DNA from 4 places in the Pseudomonas sp. 01L34 genome. Region 1 is predicted to be linked to each of the others. Evidence: predicted binding sites of a transcription regulator. Region 1 holds the regulator's gene; each other region holds the start of a gene.
The links. Region 1 encodes sigma-54, which starts transcription at its own class of promoters, with help from an activator protein. Its sites were predicted from a motif close to ANTGGCATNNANNTTGCTNT; they were not measured.

Region 1 (4,697 bases):
GGCCCCAGCAGATTGGTTTCATCCTCTATCGCCTCCGCCAGCGAGCGATTGGCACTGCTCAGCGGGTGACGGCGGCGGGTTTCCGAAAATCGTTTGAGCAGGGTCTCTTCATCGGCGTCCAGATACAGCACATCGCACTGGATATGCCGGCTGCGGACTTCTTCCAGCAATTCGGGAAACCGTGACAGGTGGCTCGGCAAGTTGCGTGCATCGATGGACACGGCCACCAGCGGTTGTGCCAGTTCGGTGTGAATCAGTGCGCGTTCGGCCAGTTCCGGCAACAGACCGGCCGGCAGGTTGTCGATGCAGTAGTAGCCGTTGTCCTCGAGAACATCAAGGGCAGTGCTTTTACCTGAGCCGGAGCGGCCGCTGACGATGATCAGGCGCATGATTAGTGACCGTTTTGCTCGTCCAGGACAACCTGATACAAGGCTTCGTTGCTCGGGGCGCTGCGCAGTTTTTCACGCACTTCCTTGCGATCAAGCATGCTGGCGATCTGGCGCAGCAACTCCAGGTGCGCATCGGTGGCGGCTTCGGGGACCAGCAGTACAAACAGCAGGTCAACCGGAGCGCCGTCGATGGCGTCGAAATCGATGGGTGCATCCAGGTGCATCAAGGCACTGATGGGCGATCCGCAGCCCTTGAGACGGCAGTGGGGGATGGCGATACCGTTGCCAAAGCCGGTGGAACCGAGTTTTTCACGGGCGACCAGACTCTCGAAGACATCCTGCATGGCCAGATCCGGCACTTCGCGATGGATGAGGTTGGCAATTTGCTCGAGGGCTTTCTTTTTACTGCCGCCCGGCACGTTCACCAGGGAACGGCCGGGGGTCAGGATGCTTTCAAGTCGGATCATGGGTTGGGAGTGTTAACGACCGGTCGCGCCCTGGAGGAGGCTCTGGGTCTTTTCCTTATGCTTTTTGAGTTGTTTATCCAGCTTGTCGGTCAGTGCGTCGATCGCTGCGTACATATCGGTATGTTCCGCGTTAGCGACCACCTCATTGCCGGGAATATGCAGCGTGGCTTCGATTTTCTGCTTGAGCTTCTCGACCGTCATCGTGACCTGCACGTTGGTGATCTTGTCGAAATGCCTCTCTAATCGTTCGAGTTTTTCGCCGATGTAGGTGCGAAGAGGTTCGGTCACTTCCAGTTGGTGTCCACTGATGTTGACTTGCATACAGCTTCTCCTTCGTTGCCAGTGCATAAAGCGGTAGATCCGATGATCTACCACTGGAACGCTGTGGCGTGGCTCTACATCAACCGCTTGCGTTCGCTCGAAGGCGCGATTCCCAGGGATTCGCGGTACTTGGCGACGGTGCGGCGAGCCACCTGAATGCCTTGTGCCTCCAGTAAACCAGCGATCTTGCTGTCACTCAACGGCTTTTTCTGATTTTCCGCGGCAACCAGTTTTTTGATGATCGCGCGGATCGCCGTAGACGAGCATTCACCGCCTTCGGAGGTGCTGACGTGGCTGGAAAAAAAGTATTTCAGTTCATAGATGCCCCGTGGGGTATGCATGAATTTTTGCGTGGTCACCCGTGAAATCGTCGATTCGTGCATGCCCACCGCTTCAGCGATGTCATGCAGCACCAGCGGTTTCATGGCCTCGTCGCCGTACTCCAGGAAGCCGCGTTGATGCTCGACGATCTGGGTGGCCACTTTCATCAGGGTTTCGTTGCGGCTTTGCAGGCTCTTGATGAACCAGCGAGCCTCCTGCAACTGATTACGCATGAAGGTGTTGTCAGCGCTGGTATCGGCGCGGCGTACGAAGCCGGCATATTGGGCGTTGACCCGCAGGCGCGGCACCGACTCCTGGTTCAGTTCCACCAGCCAGCGCTCGTTGTCCTTGCGCACGATCACGTCGGGAACGACGTATTCGGCTTCGGTGGACTCGATTTGCGACCCCGGGCGCGGGTTGAGGCTCTGGACCAGTTCGATCACCTGGCGCAGTTCATCTTCCTTGAGCTTCATGCGGCGCATCAGCTGGCTGTAGTCGCGGCTGCCGAGCAGGTCGATGTAATCGGTGACCAGGCGCTTGGCCTCGGTCAGCCAAGGGGTCTTGGCGGGCAGTTGGCGCAGTTGCAGCAGCAGGCATTCACCGAGGTTGCGGGCGCCGATACCGGCGGGCTCGAATTGCTGGATGCGGTGCAGGACGGCTTCGATTTCGTCCAGTTCGATGTCCAGTTCCGGATCGAAGGCCTCGAGGATTTCCTCGAGGGTTTCGTCCAGATAGCCCTGATTGTTGATGCAGTCGATCAGGGTCACGGCGATCAGGCGATCGGTGTCGGACATCGGTGCCAGGTTCAGTTGCCAGAGCAAATGGCTTTGCAGGCTTTCACCGGCCGAAGTACGGGTGGTGAAATCCCACTCGTCGTCATCGTTGCTCGGCAGGCTGCTGGCGCTGGTCTGGTAGACGTCTTCCCAGGCGGTATCGACAGGCAATTCGTTGGGAATGCGCTCGTTCCAGTCGCCTTCCTCAAGGTTATCCACCGTCGGGGCGGTTTCCTGGTAGGAGGGTTCCTGAATGTCGGTGTTGGGTTGCTGTTCGGCTTTGTCGGCCAAGGGGTCTGCGTTATCGAAGTCGTCGCCTTCTTCCTGGCGTTCGAGCATCGGATTGGACTCCAGGGCCTCCTGGATTTCCTGTTGCAGGTCCAGGGTCGACAATTGGAGCAGGCGGATGGCCTGTTGCAGCTGCGGTGTCATCGTCAGCTGCTGGCCCATTCTCAAGACTAGCGATGGTTTCATGGCAGGGGCTTAACACCTTATTCGCCGGCGCACATGCGCCATCCACTACAGGGCGCCGAAGCGCCAAACATAAGCAAATTATATGCCTGAAACTGAAGTGTTTGCCTAGAGCGCTGTAACAATAAAAAACTATTGATTTTTTATTGATATGAGCACCAAGGCGACTGGCCAGGCACCTCAGCGCTTACAGGCGGAACTCATGGCCCAGATACACTTCCTTGACCAGTTCGTTGGCCAGGATGGTGGCGGAGTCGCCTTCAGCGATCAGCTGGCCATCGTTGACGATGTAGGCGGTTTCGCAGATGTCCAGGGTTTCACGGACGTTGTGGTCAGTGATCAGCACGCCAATGCCTTTGGCCTTGAGGTGGTGGATGATCTGCTTGATGTCGCCCACCGAGATCGGGTCCACGCCGGCGAAGGGTTCGTCGAGGAGGATGAATTTCGGGTTGGTGGCCAGTGCCCGGGCGATTTCCACCCGACGGCGTTCACCACCGGACAGGCTCATGCCAAGGCTGTCACGAATGTGGTGGATGTGAAATTCCTGCAGCAGGCTTTCCAGCTCTTTGCGGCGACCGGCCTTGTCGAGCTCCTTGCGGGTCTCGAGGATGGCCATGATATTGTCGGTCACCGACAGCTTGCGGAAGATCGACGCTTCTTGCGGAAGATAGCCGATACCGGCCTTCGCGCGACCGTGCATCGGCTGGTGGCTGACGTCCAGGTCATCGATCAGTACGCGACCCTGATCGGCCTGTACCAGACCCACGATCATGTAAAAACAGGTGGTTTTGCCGGCGCCGTTGGGGCCAAGCAGGCCGACGATCTGGCCGCTGTCGATGGACAGGCTGACGTCACGCACGACCTGGCGGCTCTTGTAGCTCTTGGCCAGATGCTGAGCTTTCAGAGTTGCCATTACTGGGTTTTCTCGTCGGTTTTCTTCTTCGGCTGGATCACCATGTCGATACGCGGACGTGTCTCGGTGACCTTGCTGCCCGTGGCGCGACCGGCGCTGGCGAGTTTCTTGATCGTGTCATAGACGATTTTTTCGCCCTGGGTGACGTTGTTGTCCTTGTCGACAACTTTGGCCTTGTCGATCAGTACGACGCGGTTTTGCGCGGCGTGATATTGGATGGTCACGCCCCAACCCTGAACAGGCTTGGTGTCGCCAGCGGTCTGCAGTTGCTCGAAGTAGGCGAGGTTGCCCACCGAGGTCACCACATCGATCTCGCCTGTTGGCGTGCGGGTGATGGTCACGGTGTTGCCCTTAACGATCATCGAGCCCTGAGTGATGATCACATCACCTTTATAGGTGGCAACACCGTTCTTGTCGTCCAGTTGGGCGTCGTCGGCCTGGATGCGGATAGGCTGCGCTTGATCGGTCGGCAGAGCCCAGGCGCTCACGCTTCCCAGTGCTGCGCTCAGACTGAGCAAAATAGGGAGGGTTTTAACGAGCCTCATACTGTCCTCTTACGTTCGATAGCAGGTGTATCCTGCTTTCTTTCAAGTACGCTTTCATTCCGTTGCCTGTCGATACACCGCCGGCGCCGTCGATTCTAACGGGTTGATCGGTCTGCGCATATTGCTGCTGCGGGAACACTGTCATACGGGTGGTGGTAATCAGGGTTTTACGGTTTTTTTCGTCGAAACGCGTGATACGTACCGAGTCGATCAGCTCGACCTGGGTGCCGTCCGGGTTGACTTCGCCGCGTTCGCTCTGGACGTGCCAAGGGAATTCGGTGCCACGAAACATGTTCAGGTCAGGGTTGGACAGCAACGTCACTTCCGTCGCCTTCAGGTGTTCGACCTTGTCGGACGTCATTTCATACTGCAGTTTGCCGTCCGGCAGGTACTGCACGCTGTGGGCGTTGGTTGCGTAATAGTCGATCATGGCTTCATCGACATGCGCCACTGGCTTGTCGAGGAAGCGTTCCGGGCTGATGTTCCAATAGCCGACC
Region 2 (4,697 bases), on a different contig from region 1:
CTGCGTAGGAACTCGGCAGATTGAAACCCACGGTCGCAATGCAGATCGCTGCCACGGTGTACATCGCCAACAGGGTGCGAATCCCGCCGAAGCGATCCGCCAGCGCGCCACCCAACGGACGCATCAGGCTGCCACCGAATACACACGCCGCGGTGTAGTAACCGGCGGTCACCGGGCTCAAGCCGTACTGGTCGTTGAAGTAGCCAGGCAGGGCGCTGGCCAGACCGATGAAGCCGCCGAAGGTCACGCTGTAGAAAAACATGAACCACCAGCTGTCGCGGTCACCCAGGGCCTTGAGGTAGTCGGCCATGGACTTGGCTTTCGGCCGCTCAGGGGCGTTCTTGGCCAGCCAGGCGAAGACGATCAGGGTCAGGATCAACGGGATCAGGGCGAAGCCGAACACGTTGCTCCAGCCATACGCGGCGGCCAGCACCGGAGCGATCAGGGCGGCCAGCACGGTGCCCGAGTTACCGGCACCGGCGATGCCCATGGCTTTGCCTTGGTGCTGCGGCGGATACCATTGCGAGGCCAGCGGCAGGGCGACGGCGAAGGACGCACCGGCCATGCCGAGGAACAGGCCCAGCAACAGCGCCTGCTCGTAACTGTGGATGCCGACTTTCCAGGCAACGAGCAGGGCGCTGATGACGATTATCTGGCCGATGATCCCGGCGGTTTTTGGCGACAGGCGATCAGCCAGCAGGCCCATCGCAAAGCGCAATACGGCACCGGCCAGAATCGGCGTGGCCACCACCAGCCCGCGCTGTTGGGTGGTCAGGTGCAGGTCAGCGGCGATCTGCACCGCCAGGGGGCCGAGCAGGTACCAGACCATGAAGCTCAGATCGAAATAGAGGAAGGCTGCGAACAGTGTCGGGGTATGGCCGGATTTCCAGAAGCTTGAATTCATCGCGCACCTCAGCTGTCAGGCGTATCAAGAAGGAGTCATGAGCTTGCAGGTGGGGCGCCGCAACGGCCGCACCACCAGCCCCGGTCTCTGGGGCCAAAACGGAAAAACGCCGCTACCTGATTCGCAAAAGGGGGCGAATGAGGTGAGCGACGTCTTTGTCGTAGGTGGGGCAACCGCCGTTGGTTACCTTGCAGGGATTACTTAGCGAGATCTGTGCCAACAATCTGCTTTTTGTGGCGAGGGGGCTTGTCGGACCGCCGCATCACCCCGTTCGGCGGCGAAGCCGTCGCAAGACCTGTTTGCGAAGTCTTCTGAAGGAATGCAAGGGGCCGCTTCGCAGCCCAACGGGGGCGAGCCCCCTCGCCACAATGATCGGATCAACCCAACAGTTCACTCATGGCAATGATTTGCTCCGCCACCTGTATCAGCTTCTGCTGGCGGCTCATGGCCTGGCGGCGCATCAGGGTGTAGGCCTCTTCTTCGTTGCAGTCCTTCATCTTCATCAGCAGCCCCTTGGCCAGCTCGATGCGCTTGCGCTCGGCCAGTTGCTGGTCGCGGGCGTGCAGTTGCGCGCGCAGGGCCTGATCGCTTTCAAAGCGAGCCATGGCCACGTCGAGAATCGGCTGCAAGCGTTGTGCGTGAATGCCTTCGACGATGTAGGCACTGACGCCGGACTTGATCGCCTGGCGCATCACGCCGGGATCGTGCTCGTCGGTGAACATCACGATTGGTCGTGGTTGGTCGCGAGTAACCAGCACCACTTGTTCCATCACATCGCGGCTCGGTGACTCGGTATCGATCAGAATCACGTCCGGACGCACCGTTTCGACGCGCGCGGGCAGGTCAATGGTCAGGCCGGACTCGTCGATGACTTCGAACCCGGCTTCGGTCAGGGCCGCTTTCAGACGCCCGACTTTTTTCGCGGTGTCATTGATCAGCAGGATACGCAACATATTCGCAGGCTCCTGTCAGCGGCTGGCGAGAAGGGGAGCGCTGTCGCTCATGGCGTGCAGCGTGAAGCTGCGGGCATAGCCGGCCGGGTCCGAACCGTCCCAGACTTTGCCGTCGATCAGTTGACTACTGCGCATTTCCTGAGCCTGGGCGGGCACGCCGACAGCGGTGGCGGCCTCACGGTATAAGTCTAGTTGCTGGACCTGACGGGCCACGCGGAGGTAATCCGGGTCGTCGCGCAACAAGCCCCAGCGACGGAACTGGGTCATGAACCACATGCCGTCGGACAAATACGGCAGATTGACCTCGCCGCCACTGTGGAAACGCATCGCATGCGGGTCTTGCCAGTGATTGCCCAGGCCGTCGGTATAGTCGCCGAGCAAGCGCGGTTCGATGCAATCGAGCGGGGCATCGAGGTATTCGGGGGCGCTCAACAGTTGCGCGGTGCTGCGGCGATTTTCGCGGCTGGCTTCGATGAAGCGGCTGGCCTCGAGGATCGCCATCACCAGGGCCCGGGCGGTATTGGGGTATTGCTCGACGAAGGCGCGGGTGCAGCCGAGGACTTTTTCCGGGTGGTCGGGCCAGATGGTCTGAGTGGTGGCCATGGTGAAACCGAGATTCTGTCGCACCGCACTGGCAGCCCACGGTTCGCCGACGCAGAACCCGTCGATGCGCCCGGCTTGCAGGTGCGCGACCATTTGTGGCGGCGGCACCACCACGCTGTCGACATCCTGCAACGGATGAATGCCCTGGCTCGCCAGCCAGTAATACAGCCACATGGCGTGGGTGCCTGTGGGAAATGTCTGGGCGAAGGTCAGTTTTGGGCGACTTTGGTGCACGTGATGGTCCAGTGCTTCAGGACTGGTCACGCCCAAGGCCTGCAAGCCGTGGGAGAGGTTGATGCTCTGGCCATTCTGGTTCAGGCCCATGAGCACAGCCATATCGGTGGAGGCTACGCCGCCGATGCCCAGATGCACGGCGTAAATCAGGCCGTACAGGCTGTGGGCGGCGTCGAGTTCGCCGCTGACCAGTTTGTCCCGCAGGTTGGCCCAGGACGACTGGCGCTTGAGGTTCAGGGTCAGACCGTAAGGCTGGGCGAAGCCCTGGGTGGCGGCGACCACCACTGAGGCGCAGTCGCTCAGAGCCATGAAGCCAAGGTTTATTTCGGTTTTTTCCGGGGCATCGCTGCCGTTGACCCAGGCCAGTGGGCCGGCTGATGGTTCATTCATCGATTTGCACCTTCCAAAAAAAACGTCGTCCCATGGCCTCTGCGCGAGCAGAGCCGGTGACGACGCCATTGTCCTTCCACTCATTCCGTCGTTGGCATGAGTGCTGATGATCATGTTGGTGCAAGGCATATGCCATCGCTGGCTGATTTTGTCGTGCGCCTCGCCTGTGGACTCGATGCGCGGCTATAATCGCCGCCTCTCATCGCCACCCGAGTCAAGCCTGCCCATGTACACCCTGGCCCGTCAGCTGCTGTTCAAACTTTCCCCGGAAACCTCCCACGATCTGTCCCTGGACCTGATCGGCGCGGGCGGGCGTTTGGGCCTCAACGGCTTACTGTGCAAGGCACCGGCGAAAATGCCGGTGACGGTCATGGGCCTGGAATTCCCGAACCCGGTCGGTCTGGCGGCCGGTCTGGACAAGAACGGCGCGGCGATCGACGGGTTTGCCCAACTGGGTTTCGGTTTCGTCGAAATCGGTACCATTACCCCGCGTCCGCAACCGGGTAATCCGAAACCACGGATTTTCCGCTTGCCGCAAGCCGAGGCGATCATCAACCGCATGGGTTTCAACAACCTCGGCGTCGATCACTTGCTCGCTCGCGTGGCGGCAGCCAAGTACAAGGGCGTGCTGGGTATCAATATCGGCAAGAACTTTGATACGCCGGTTGAACGTGCGGTTGACGACTACCTGATCTGCCTGGACAAGGTCTATGCACACGCCAGCTACGTGACGGTCAATGTCAGCTCGCCGAACACACCGGGCCTGCGCAGCCTGCAATTCGGCGATTCGCTCAAGCAATTGCTTGCCGACCTGGCCACGCGCCGGGCGGAATTGGCCCTGCGCCACGGCAAACATGTGCCTTTGGCGATCAAGATCGCACCGGACATGAGCGATGAAGAAACCGCTCAAGTCGCCCAGGCGTTGATCGAAACCGGGATGGATGCGGTGATCGCCACCAACACCACCCTGAGCCGCGTCGGCGTCGAAGGCCTGGAGCACGGTGACGAGGCGGGCGGATTGTCCGGCGCCCCGGTTCGCGACAAGAGCACCCACACCGTGAAGGTGCTGGCGGCGGAACTGGCCGGTCGCTTGCCGATCATCGCCGTGGGCGGTATCACCGAAGGCAAGCACGCGGCTGAGAAAATCACTGCGGGTGCGAGCCTGGTGCAGATCTATTCGGGCTTTATCTATAAAGGCCCGGCACTGATTCGTGAATCGGTAGATGCCATCGCCGCGCTGCGCTGAAGACAGTGTAGGGGCATTGTGCTGAGGGCTTTTGTGGCGAGGGGGCTTGCCCCCGTTCAGCTGCGAAGCAGTCGTAAACCCTGTGTCCATGTTCTCTCTGATTCACCGCGTTGCCTGGTTTTGGGGCCGCTTCGCAGCCCAACGGGGGCAAGCCCCCTCGCCACAATGGTTTCTTCGCTGAATTTGGAGCAGGCATAAAAAAGGGCTCCCCGAAGGAGCCCCTGGGCCGAAGCCCGCCGTCCGGATAGGACGTGCGTGGTTAAGTCGTAGCGTAATCAGATTGTCGTGTCGGAGTGTGTGCCCTGTATTAGCCGACGGCGTGAAGTTCGTTGAGTCTGTGGATTCCCGCAGTGCCGGTCATACCGTC
Region 3 (4,697 bases), on a different contig from region 1:
GCCGATGGCCTTGGTTTGCTGGTTGCTGAAGTTGGCGGTCATGACGCCGCTGGCGTCGATGGTCAGGCTGGAGATCTGGCCGGTGGCGTAGCCGTCCTGGTATTGGGCGGTACGGGCGGTTGGCGAGTTGTAAGAAGTGGTCAGCGCCATGTTGAACGCGATACCGCCAGTGGCAGCGACGGAACCGTTCGGCCCCCAAGTCACAGGAATCGTTGCGGCGTTGGTAATGGCACCTGGCACCCAACCGGTCATGGTCAACGTGTTGCCAGTCTGGGTCCAGCCGGCACCCGCCGTCAGCGTGTTAATGCTGCCGTCGGAGTTGAAAGTGATGTCAGCGGTGATCGGCACTGGAGGCGTGGTTGCAGGGTTGGCCGGGGAGCGACCGTCCATGTAGGTATAGACACGCCAGGCATTGGTACCCGTCTTCACGTAGTACTGATCCATGGTGTGCTCGTTACCCTGGCTGTCGTAAACCTTGGTGGAGATGGTCTTGTTATAGCTGTTGGTATCGGTCGGGCTGAACGGGGCCACGGTCGGCGTGGTTTCCGCCGAGTTCAGGTTCATCGTCTGATCAACCTTGGTAGTCGGATTCGGCTTCAGGCTCGAGGTGTCGATCTTCAAGTCAGTCAACACACCGTTGATGATCTTGCCATTGGAATCGACGCCATACCCCTGCAAACGGTTGCCGTTGTTATCGACCACAAAGTTTTGAGCATCGGTCTTGAACGCACCGGCACGGGTGTAGCTCAGGGAACCGTTGTCGCTGAGGATGAAGAAGCCGTTGCCCTGAATGCCCATGTCCAGCACGTTGCCGGTGTTGTTCACATCACCCTGGCTGAACTGCTGGGAAACGTTGGCCAGGCGCACGCCGTTACCGATGGTCTTGCTGCCGGTACCCAGGCGAGTGGCCGAGTACACGTCTTCGAATTCTGCACGGGACGATTTGAAACCGGTGGTCGCGACGTTGGCGATGTTGTTGCCGGTCACGTCCAGTTGTTTGTTGGCTGCATAGAGACCGCTAAGGCCGATATTGAAAGACATATTCCACTCCTTTGTGCCGTGTTAGTCGGCTCTATAGACCAATGGTTTGCACTTTGGACAGGGCAACGCTGCCCTGGCCTGCCAGGTTCAGCATCAGCTCACCGCCGGTCTGGCTGATGGTCACGCTGTTGACGGTTGCCGGCAGGTAAGTAACCAGTGAGGTCGCTTTGCCGTCGTAGGTTGCGCTGGCAGAGAAGGAGTACGTGCCGGCCGCGGCGACTGCTCCGGCATCGTTTTTGCCGTCCCAGATGAAACTGGCGTTGCCAGCGCTCTGGCTGCCCATGTCGATGGTGCGGATGGTCTTGCCTTCGGCGTCACTGATTTTGAGCGTAACCGGGTTCGCCGACGCCGGCAGCACAACCGTACCGTTGAGGTTCTTGGAGGTGTCGACCACGGCTTTGCCGGTCTGCGCGATGACCGAACGGCCCACCAGCGAAGAAGCCTGCAGAGCTTGCGACGAGTTGTAGTTGCTGGCAATGCCGCTGACGGTGTCGTTCAGCGTGGTGATGCCTTCCAGACTACTGAACTGCGCCAACTGGGCTACGAACGCGCTGTTGTCCTGAGGATCGAGCGGGTTCTGGTTTTTCAGCTGGGTGACCAGCAGTTGCAGGAACGCATCCTTGCCCAATGCCTTGCTGCCGGTGGCACTGCTGGTCGCCGCGGAAAGACCATCACTGGTGGTCGTGGTCTTGACCGAAGAGTTGGCCAGGACATCCTTGAGGCTTACGCCGCTGGTGGTATCGGTAACACTCATCGAAAGTCGCCCCTTATCACTGACCGAGGGTCAGGACCTTCTGCATCATGGTTTTGGCGGTGTTCATCATTTCGGCGTTGGTCTGGAACGAACGGCTTGCGGAAATCATGTCGGCCATTTCTTCGACGACGTTGACGTTCGGGTAGTAGACGTAGCCCTTGGCATCGGCGGCCGGATGATTCGGCTCGTAGCGCGCTTCAAGGTTGCTCTGGTCTTCGACCACACCCAGCACTTGCACGCCTTGACCGGCCGCGTCCTGGTTCTGAAACAGCGAATCGCTGCCGCCGCTCTGGCCGCCCTGGAACATGGTGGCGAACACCGGGTGACGGGCGCGGTAGGTCTGGTCGATGCTCGACGAAACGGTCTCGGCGTTGGCGATGTTACTGGCAACGGTGTTCAAGCGAGTGGTCTGGGCACTCATGCCGCTACCGGCAATGTTGAAAACACTGGACAGGGACATGAATTACTCTCCGCGCAGGGCTGACACCAGCCCTTTGAATTTACTGTTGAGCAGGGTGAAGCTGGCCTGGAAGTTGACCGCGTTTTCCGCGTAGTTCGACTGTTCCAGTTGGGCGTCCACGGTGTTCTGGTCGATCGACGGTTGCATCGGCGTGCGATACATCAGCGACTCGTCGCCATTGCCCAGGCCTTCAGCTTCGATGTGACGGCTGTTGGTCATGCTCAAGGCGAACTTGCCGTTTTTGGTTTTCTCGTTCTGCTCGGCGAGCACTTTCGAGAAGTCCAGATCCCGAGCCTTGTAGTTCGGGGTGTCGGCGTTGGCGATGTTGTTGGCCAGGACTTCAGCACGCTGAGCGCGGAAGCCCAGGGCTTGTTCGTGGATACCGAGCGCTTTATCGAAGCTGATGCTCATGTCGGGAAACCTTCGGGTGACCTGATTTTTCGTAACGTGAACATAGCAAGCGGCGTGCCAATTCAAAAAAGCCCGTAAACCGGGGCTTTGCGAGCAGTAACGAGGCGGCAATGCCAGAAAAGCGGCAACCGATTTCCGCCGCCTGCCGCTTTTCTGCCGCTTTCCCAGGGCAACACCGATCAACTGTAGGAGCGAGGCTTGCCCGCGAAAACGGTCTGCCAGACAACAATCATCATTGACCGCCCCAACGCTTTCGCGGGCAAGCCTCGCTCCTACAGGTATTGGGGTGCCTATGAGAAACAAGCAGGCAAAAAAAACGGGAGCCCCTGAGGACTCCCGTTTTTTTGTATGCCGTCATCGAATCACTTCGCCTGGTAAATGATCCCCGGGCTGCACTGGACCATCTGGTAATGGTCCGGCAAACCGTTCAGCGCTTCGGACGCGCCAAGGAACAGATAACCGCCCGGCTTGAGCGTGCTGTGAATGCGCAACAGGATGTCTTTCTTCACCTCGGCGGAGAAGTAGATCAGCACGTTGCGGCAGAACACGATGTCGAACTTGCCCAGACTCGCGTAGCTGTCCAGCAAGTTGAACGAGCGAAACTCCACCCGACTCTTGATTGGTGCCTTGATGGCCCAGCGCCCCGGCCCCTTGGGGTCGAAGTAACGCTGAAGGCGCTCGGGCGACAGACCGCGACCGATGGCCAGGCTGTCGTACTCGCCGGTCTTGCAGTTGGTCAGCATGCTGCCGGACAGGTCGGTGGCAACGATCTGCACGCCCATCTTCAACTGGCCCATGTTGACCCGTTCGAACTCATCGATGGACATCGACAGCGAATACGGCTCCTGACCCGACGAACACGCCGCCGACCAGATCCGCAGGCGCTGACCGGGGCTGGCCTTGATCGCTTCAGGCAATACCTTGTTCTTCAAGACTTCAAACGGATAGGTGTCACGAAACCACAGGGTTTCGTTGGTCGTCATGGCATCCACCACCATCTCGCGCAAACCGCTGCGCGGCTGGGTCTGGATGCGCTGAACCAGCTCACCCAACGATTTGATGCCCTGCTGTTCCATCAGTTTGTTGAGACGGCTCGAGACCAGATATTGCTTGTTTTCACCGAGCAAAATGCCACAGGCTTTTTCCAGGAATACCCGGAACTGTTCGAAATCCAAATTACCCGTAGACAAAGATACCGCCTCTTAAATCGTGTTGACCGCCAGGGGCAGAAGGCCTCTAGCTGTTATCTGCTGCTTTGATCCGGTCGACTACCCGGGATGCCAGGTCATCAGGACGGAACTTGGCCAGGAAGTCATCGGCACCGACCTTCTTGACCATCGCCTGATTGAACACTCCCGACAACGAAGTATGCAGGATGATATGGAGCTTTTGCATGCGCGGATCGGCGCGGATCTCGGCCGTCAGGGTGTACCCGTCCATCTCCGGCATCTCGATGTCGGAGATCATCATCAGGAACTCTTCTTCCGGCTTCTTCCCCTCGTCAACCAGCTTGCGCAGGTAATCCAGCGCTTGCCGGCCGTCGTTCAACGCCACCACTTCGACACCGATCGTTTGCAGGCAACGGGTCACCTGCTTGCGTGCCACCGACGAGTCGTCGACCGTCAATACGCGCAAAGAGAGCGCCTTGTGCTGGGTCTCAACATCGACCACGCCCACCGAAATCGCTTCCGGCGTCGGCGCCACTTCCGCCAGCACCTTCTCGACGTCGATGATTTCGACTAACTGGTTGTCGACCCGAGTCACAGCCGTCAGGTAGTGATCGCGCCCCGTGCCCTTGGGTGGCGGATGAATCTCCTCCCAGTTCATGTTGACGATGCGCTCCACCGACCGAACCAGGAAACCCTGGGTCTTGGTGTTGTACTCCGTGATGATCACGAAGGGATTGCTCTGGTCCAGCAACCGACCGGCACCGGTCGCCATCGCCAGATCCAGGATCGGAATGGTTGCCCCCCGAATATTCGCCACACCGCACACGACAGGACTGGACTTGGGCATCAGGGTCAGCTTGGG
Region 4 (4,697 bases), on a different contig from region 1:
GGTGAAGACCCGATTACCCTGAGCGTCGATATATGTGAAGACCTCGGCCATCGCCGGCAGGCTGACCAGGCACGCGATCAACAGCCAGGCCCTCAAGGTTTATGCACCCGTTGCACGGTGAGCGTCACGGTGGGGCTCTGTTGCACGACGTTTTGCCCGTCGATCACCTGAACCGCAAGGTTATGTTCGCCACGGTCGATGTTCACTAGTTGCAGGGTCGGCACGTTGCTCGGCTGGCCGTAGGGTTGACCGTCCAGTAACAGCCTCAATCGATGAGTGCCTTGCAGGCGTGGATTGATCAATACGCTGACGGTGAACGTGCCGTCGTTGGCGCGCAAGGCTTCTTCGGTGGGCAGGCCGCTCAGCTCCAGCACCTGATAGGCGCTGTGCGGTTGGTCACGGCTACTGGCTTGCGGCGGTGCTACGGGTTCGCTGGGCGACTGACGCTCGACGCTGTTGAGCGGTGGCAATTCGACCGGCCGGGCTTTGACGCCGTCGGGCGGCTGATTGCTGTAGGCGGTGTTGCCATTGGCGTCGGTGTACTTATAGATCTGCGCAGCGGCGGGCAGGGCGATCAGTACGAGCAGGCATAACAACAATGAGCGCATTGCAGGCTTCCATTGGCCGTTGGGCAAGTGTCCGGCCCTGTTCCGTTCGTGGCGACTAAGCGCTGAGCATAGAGCACATCAGCGCATGTCGGCAGGCCGGCTCAGCGGCTGGCGCTGCACAACTCAGCGCTGGCGCGTACCTTGGCGAGCTCGCGCAGAGATACTTGGGTGCCGGTTTTATTGGCCTTGGCCAGCCAGGACGGGCACTGCGGGTCGTTGCGATAAGGGCTGAAATCGGCCAGTTGTTGCAGCAGGCGTTTTTGTAACTGATCAAGTTGCGGGCGGATCTGCCCGACGAGGTCGGGGCGAGGATCGTCGGGTGCCTTGCCTTGCGCATGCCAGTCAGACAAATGCGCGTATTGCACCAGTTTGTTGGCCTCGATCTGCGCCGAGAAGAACTGTTCGACGGCTTCGTTGCTCAATTTATAAGCAGGTGCCAGGGCAACGGCGCCGGCAATCACATCACGCTCGCGCTGACGGTCCTCGACGGGTTTACCGCTGTCCCATTTGCTCAACGCGACTTGATCGGCAATCGCCAGGCGCTCCTCGATGGTGCCAAGCAGTGGGGCGAGGGCGGCAGGTGCCGGGCTGGCGAAAGCGCTGTTGGCCAGCAGGGCAGTGAGCAAGGCAAGGGATGAGCGTAGGCGCATGGAGGATCTCGACTTTATCGGGTGAAGGCCATGATGCACGCAACCGGGCATTCGATGACAGACGTTCGCCCACAAAAAAGGCCTCCCGAAGGAGGCCTCTCTTTTGTCACGCTGCGTAGTGCAGCGCTACCGGATCAGCAGCTGTAGTACAGCTCATATTCCAGTGGGTGTACGAAGGTACGAACCTTGATTTCTTCTTCGCTTTTCAGAGCGATGTAAGCGTCGATGAAGTCGTCGCTGAAAACGCCGCCTTTGGTCAGGAACGCACGACCTTTGTCCAGCTCTTCCAGGGCTTCTTTCAGGCTGCCGCAAACTTGTGGGATCTCTTTCGCCTCTTCAGGCGGCAGGTCGTACAGGTTTTTGTCAGCTGCATCGCCAGGGTGGATCTTGTTCTGGATGCCGTCCAGGCCAGCCATCAACAGTGCAGCGAAGCCCAGGTACGGGTTAGCTGCCGGATCCGGGAAGCGGGCTTCGATACGGCGAGCGCGAGGGCTGGACACGTAAGGAATACGGATCGAAGCGGAACGGTTGCGGGCCGAGTAGGCCAGCATCACTGGAGCTTCGAAGCCTGGGACCAGACGCTTGTAGGAGTTGGTCGACGGGTTGGTGAAGCCGTTCAGAGCCTTACCGTGCTTGATGATACCGCCGATGAAGTACAGAGCGGTGTCGGACAGGCCGGCATAGCCTTCGCCAGCGAAGGTGTTCTTGCCATCTTTGGCGATGGACAGGTGAACGTGCATACCCGAACCGTTGTCGCCGTACAGCGGCTTAGGCATGAAGGTCGCGGTGCGGCCGTATGCGTCAGCTACGTTGTGTACGCAGTATTTCAGGGTCTGAACTTCGTCAGCCTTGGCAACCAGGGTGTTGAACTTCACGCCGATTTCGTTCTGACCGGCAGTCGCCACTTCGTGGTGGTGAACTTCGATGGTCAGGCCCATTTCTTCCATGGCGTTGCACATGGAGGTACGGATTTCGTGGTCGTGGTCGAACGGCGGAACCGGGAAGTAGCCGCCTTTGACGCCTGGACGGTGGCCTTTGTTGCCGCCTTCCACGTCCTGGTCGGACATCCACGAACCTTGTTCGGAGTAGATTTTGAACATCGAGCCGGAGATGTCGGACTTGAACTTCACTTCGTCGAAGATGAAGAACTCAGGCTCTGGACCCACAAATACGGTGTCGCCGATACCGGTCGACTTCAGGTATTCCTCGGCACGCTTGGCGATCGCCCGTGGGTCACGGTCGTAGCCTTGCATGGTCGAAGGCTCGATCACGTCGCAAACCAGGATCAGGGTCGGCTCTTCGGTGAACGGGTCGAGAACGGCAGTGGTGTCGTCCGGCATCAGGATCATGTCGGAAGCTTCGATGCCTTTCCAGCCAGCGATGGAGGAACCGTCGAACATTTTGCCTTCTTCGAAGAAAGCTTCATCCAGCGCATCGCGAGCCGGCATGGTCACGTGGTGCTGAGTGCCTTTGGTGTCCGTGAAGCGCAGATCAATCCACTTGACGTCATGATCTTTGATGAGTTGAACCGACTTCGACATAGTGTCCTCCGGGTGGCTTAGGGCTAGTAATGGATGCCCTTAAATGTGGGTGATGCCGGCGCGAATACTCTGCCATGGCAACCTGCCTCACAAGGGAGCAAATTGCATGCCAGTGCCTCATCATGGGTTTTTTGCCCCAATATCACGCTTGCAAGGGGGCGGCGCACCATAAAGCGCAAAATATCGCCCTGTAATGTAGCGTCGATTTCCATAAATGACCTGTTTTGGTGCATGCAAAACCTTCTGCACATTAACTGGTTAAACCTTGAGCAATTTCCGCTATAATCCGCGCCCCCCTTTTTCGGCTGGCCCTGCGCGCGCTGTTTTCATGAAACTAATCGTAAAAGTCTTCCCCGAGATCACCATCAAGAGCCGCCCGGTACGGATGCGTTTCATCCGCCAGTTGGCCAAAAACATCCGTACCGTGCTCCGCGACCTGGACCCGGCCGTGGTGGTGAACGGTGTGTGGGACAATCTCGAGCTGGAAACCCGCGTCAGCGACCCCAAGGTCCTGAAAGAGATGGGCGAGCGCCTGACTTGCACGCCGGGCATCGCGCACTTTTTGCAGATCGACGAGTACCCGCTGGGCGACTTCGACGACATCGTCGAGAAGTGCAAGCAGCACTACGGCGATGCGCTGGCCGGGAAGATTTTCTCGGTGCGCTGCAAGCGCGCCGGCAAGCACCCATTCAGTTCGATAGACATCGAGAAATATGTCGGCAGCCAGTTGCGCCGTCAGTGTGGTGCCGCCGGAATCGACCTGAAAAAGCCCGAAATCGAAGTCCGTATCGAAGTTCGCGACCAACGGTTGTTCGTGATCCACAGCCAGCACAACGGCATCGGCGGTTATCCGCTCGGGGCCCTGGAACAGACGCTTGTACTGATGTCCGGCGGCTTCGATTCCACCGTTGCGGCCTACCAGATCATGCGCCGCGGGCTGATGAGCCACTTCTGCTTCTTCAACCTGGGCGGACGCGCCCACGAATTGGGCGTCATGGAAGTCGCGCACTTCATCTGGAAGAAGTACGGCAGCTCCCAACGCGTGTTATTTGTCAGTGTGCCGTTCGAGGAAGTTCTGGGAGAAATTCTCGGGAAAGTCGATAACAGTCATATGGGTGTAGTTTTGAAGCGTATGATGTTGCGCGCTGCTTCCCGAATTGCCGATCGACTGCACATCGAAGCGCTGGTCACGGGTGAGGCGATCTCCCAGGTGTCGAGCCAGACGTTGCCGAACCTGTCCGTGATCGACTGCGTAACCGACAAGCTGGTCTTGCGTCCACTGATCGCCAGTCACAAGCAGGACATCATCGACACGGCCAACGAGATCGGCACCGCCGATTTCGCCCGGCACATGCCGGAGTACTGCGGGGTCATCTCGGTCAATCCGAAGACGGCGGCCAAGCGCTACCGCGTGGAGCACGAAGAGAAAGAATTCGACATGGCAGTCCTTGAGCGCGCGCTCGAGAACGCCAAACTGGTGCCGATCGATCGGGTGATCGACGAATTGGGCCAGGACTTGCAGATTGAAGAAGTCAGCGAAGCGCTGGCGGGCCAGATCATCATCGATATCCGTCACCCGGATGCCGCCGAAGACGACCCGCTGGAGCTTCCTGGTATCGAGGTACAGACGATGCCGTTTTATGCACTGAACGCTCGTTTCAAGGAACTGGACCCTACTCGCCAGTACCTGCTGTATTGCGACAAAGGCGTGATGAGTCGCCTGCATGCCCACCATTTGCTCAGTGAGGGGCATGCCAATGTGCGCGTTTATCGACCGAGCTAAGTGCCCGGGGCTGTTTGCCTGTGGCCTGCGTCACCGGCCCCCCGATGCCACCGTCAAGTTGTAACGGCTTGTACGGACGCTACTGTTAATCGCTGCCAAGACTTGTCAGCACACC

Region 2: a site for sigma-54 is predicted at 3,202-3,221, ahead of AC1DQM_RS14035 (CmpA/NrtA family ABC transporter substrate-binding protein). Genes of this name have one in related genera too.
Region 3: a site for sigma-54 is predicted at 2,709-2,728, ahead of flgB (flagellar basal body rod protein FlgB). Genes of this name have one in related genera too.
Region 4: a site for sigma-54 is predicted at 2,894-2,913, ahead of glnA (glutamate--ammonia ligase). Genes of this name have one in related genera too.

Annotation. Positions count from the first base shown of each region.
Region 1 is NZ_JBFTSX010000005.1:24,582-29,278, forward strand. Features, by position in the region: gene rapZ (RNase adapter RapZ) at 1-389, opposite strand, end outside; gene ptsN (PTS IIA-like nitrogen regulatory protein PtsN) at 392-856, opposite strand; gene hpf (ribosome hibernation-promoting factor, HPF/YfiA family) at 869-1,177, opposite strand; gene AC1DQM_RS15595 (RNA polymerase factor sigma-54) at 1,252-2,745, opposite strand; gene lptB (LPS export ABC transporter ATP-binding protein) at 2,930-3,655, opposite strand; gene lptA (lipopolysaccharide transport periplasmic protein LptA) at 3,655-4,200, opposite strand; gene lptC (LPS export ABC transporter periplasmic protein LptC) at 4,187-4,697, opposite strand, start outside.
Region 2 is NZ_JBFTSX010000004.1:447,879-452,575, reverse strand. Features, by position in the region: gene AC1DQM_RS14045 (nitrate/nitrite transporter) at 1-904, opposite strand, end outside; gene AC1DQM_RS14040 (ANTAR domain-containing response regulator) at 1,282-1,857, opposite strand; gene AC1DQM_RS14035 (CmpA/NrtA family ABC transporter substrate-binding protein) at 1,873-3,084, opposite strand; gene AC1DQM_RS14030 (quinone-dependent dihydroorotate dehydrogenase) at 3,311-4,330, shown strand; gene rmf (ribosome modulation factor) at 4,638-4,697, opposite strand, start outside.
Region 3 is NZ_JBFTSX010000011.1:15,653-20,349, reverse strand. Features, by position in the region: gene flgE (flagellar hook protein FlgE) at 1-1,041, opposite strand, end outside; gene flgD (flagellar hook assembly protein FlgD) at 1,073-1,795, opposite strand; gene flgC (flagellar basal body rod protein FlgC) at 1,812-2,255, opposite strand; gene flgB (flagellar basal body rod protein FlgB) at 2,259-2,666, opposite strand; gene cheR (protein-glutamate O-methyltransferase CheR) at 3,029-3,856, opposite strand; gene AC1DQM_RS27470 (chemotaxis protein CheV) at 3,903-4,697, opposite strand, start outside.
Region 4 is NZ_JBFTSX010000006.1:203,859-208,555, forward strand. Features, by position in the region: gene AC1DQM_RS19990 (DUF4124 domain-containing protein) at 1-96, opposite strand, end outside; gene AC1DQM_RS19995 (DUF4124 domain-containing protein) at 93-608, opposite strand; gene AC1DQM_RS20000 (chorismate mutase) at 710-1,258, opposite strand; gene glnA (glutamate--ammonia ligase) at 1,393-2,799, opposite strand; gene thiI (tRNA uracil 4-sulfurtransferase ThiI) at 3,128-4,582, shown strand.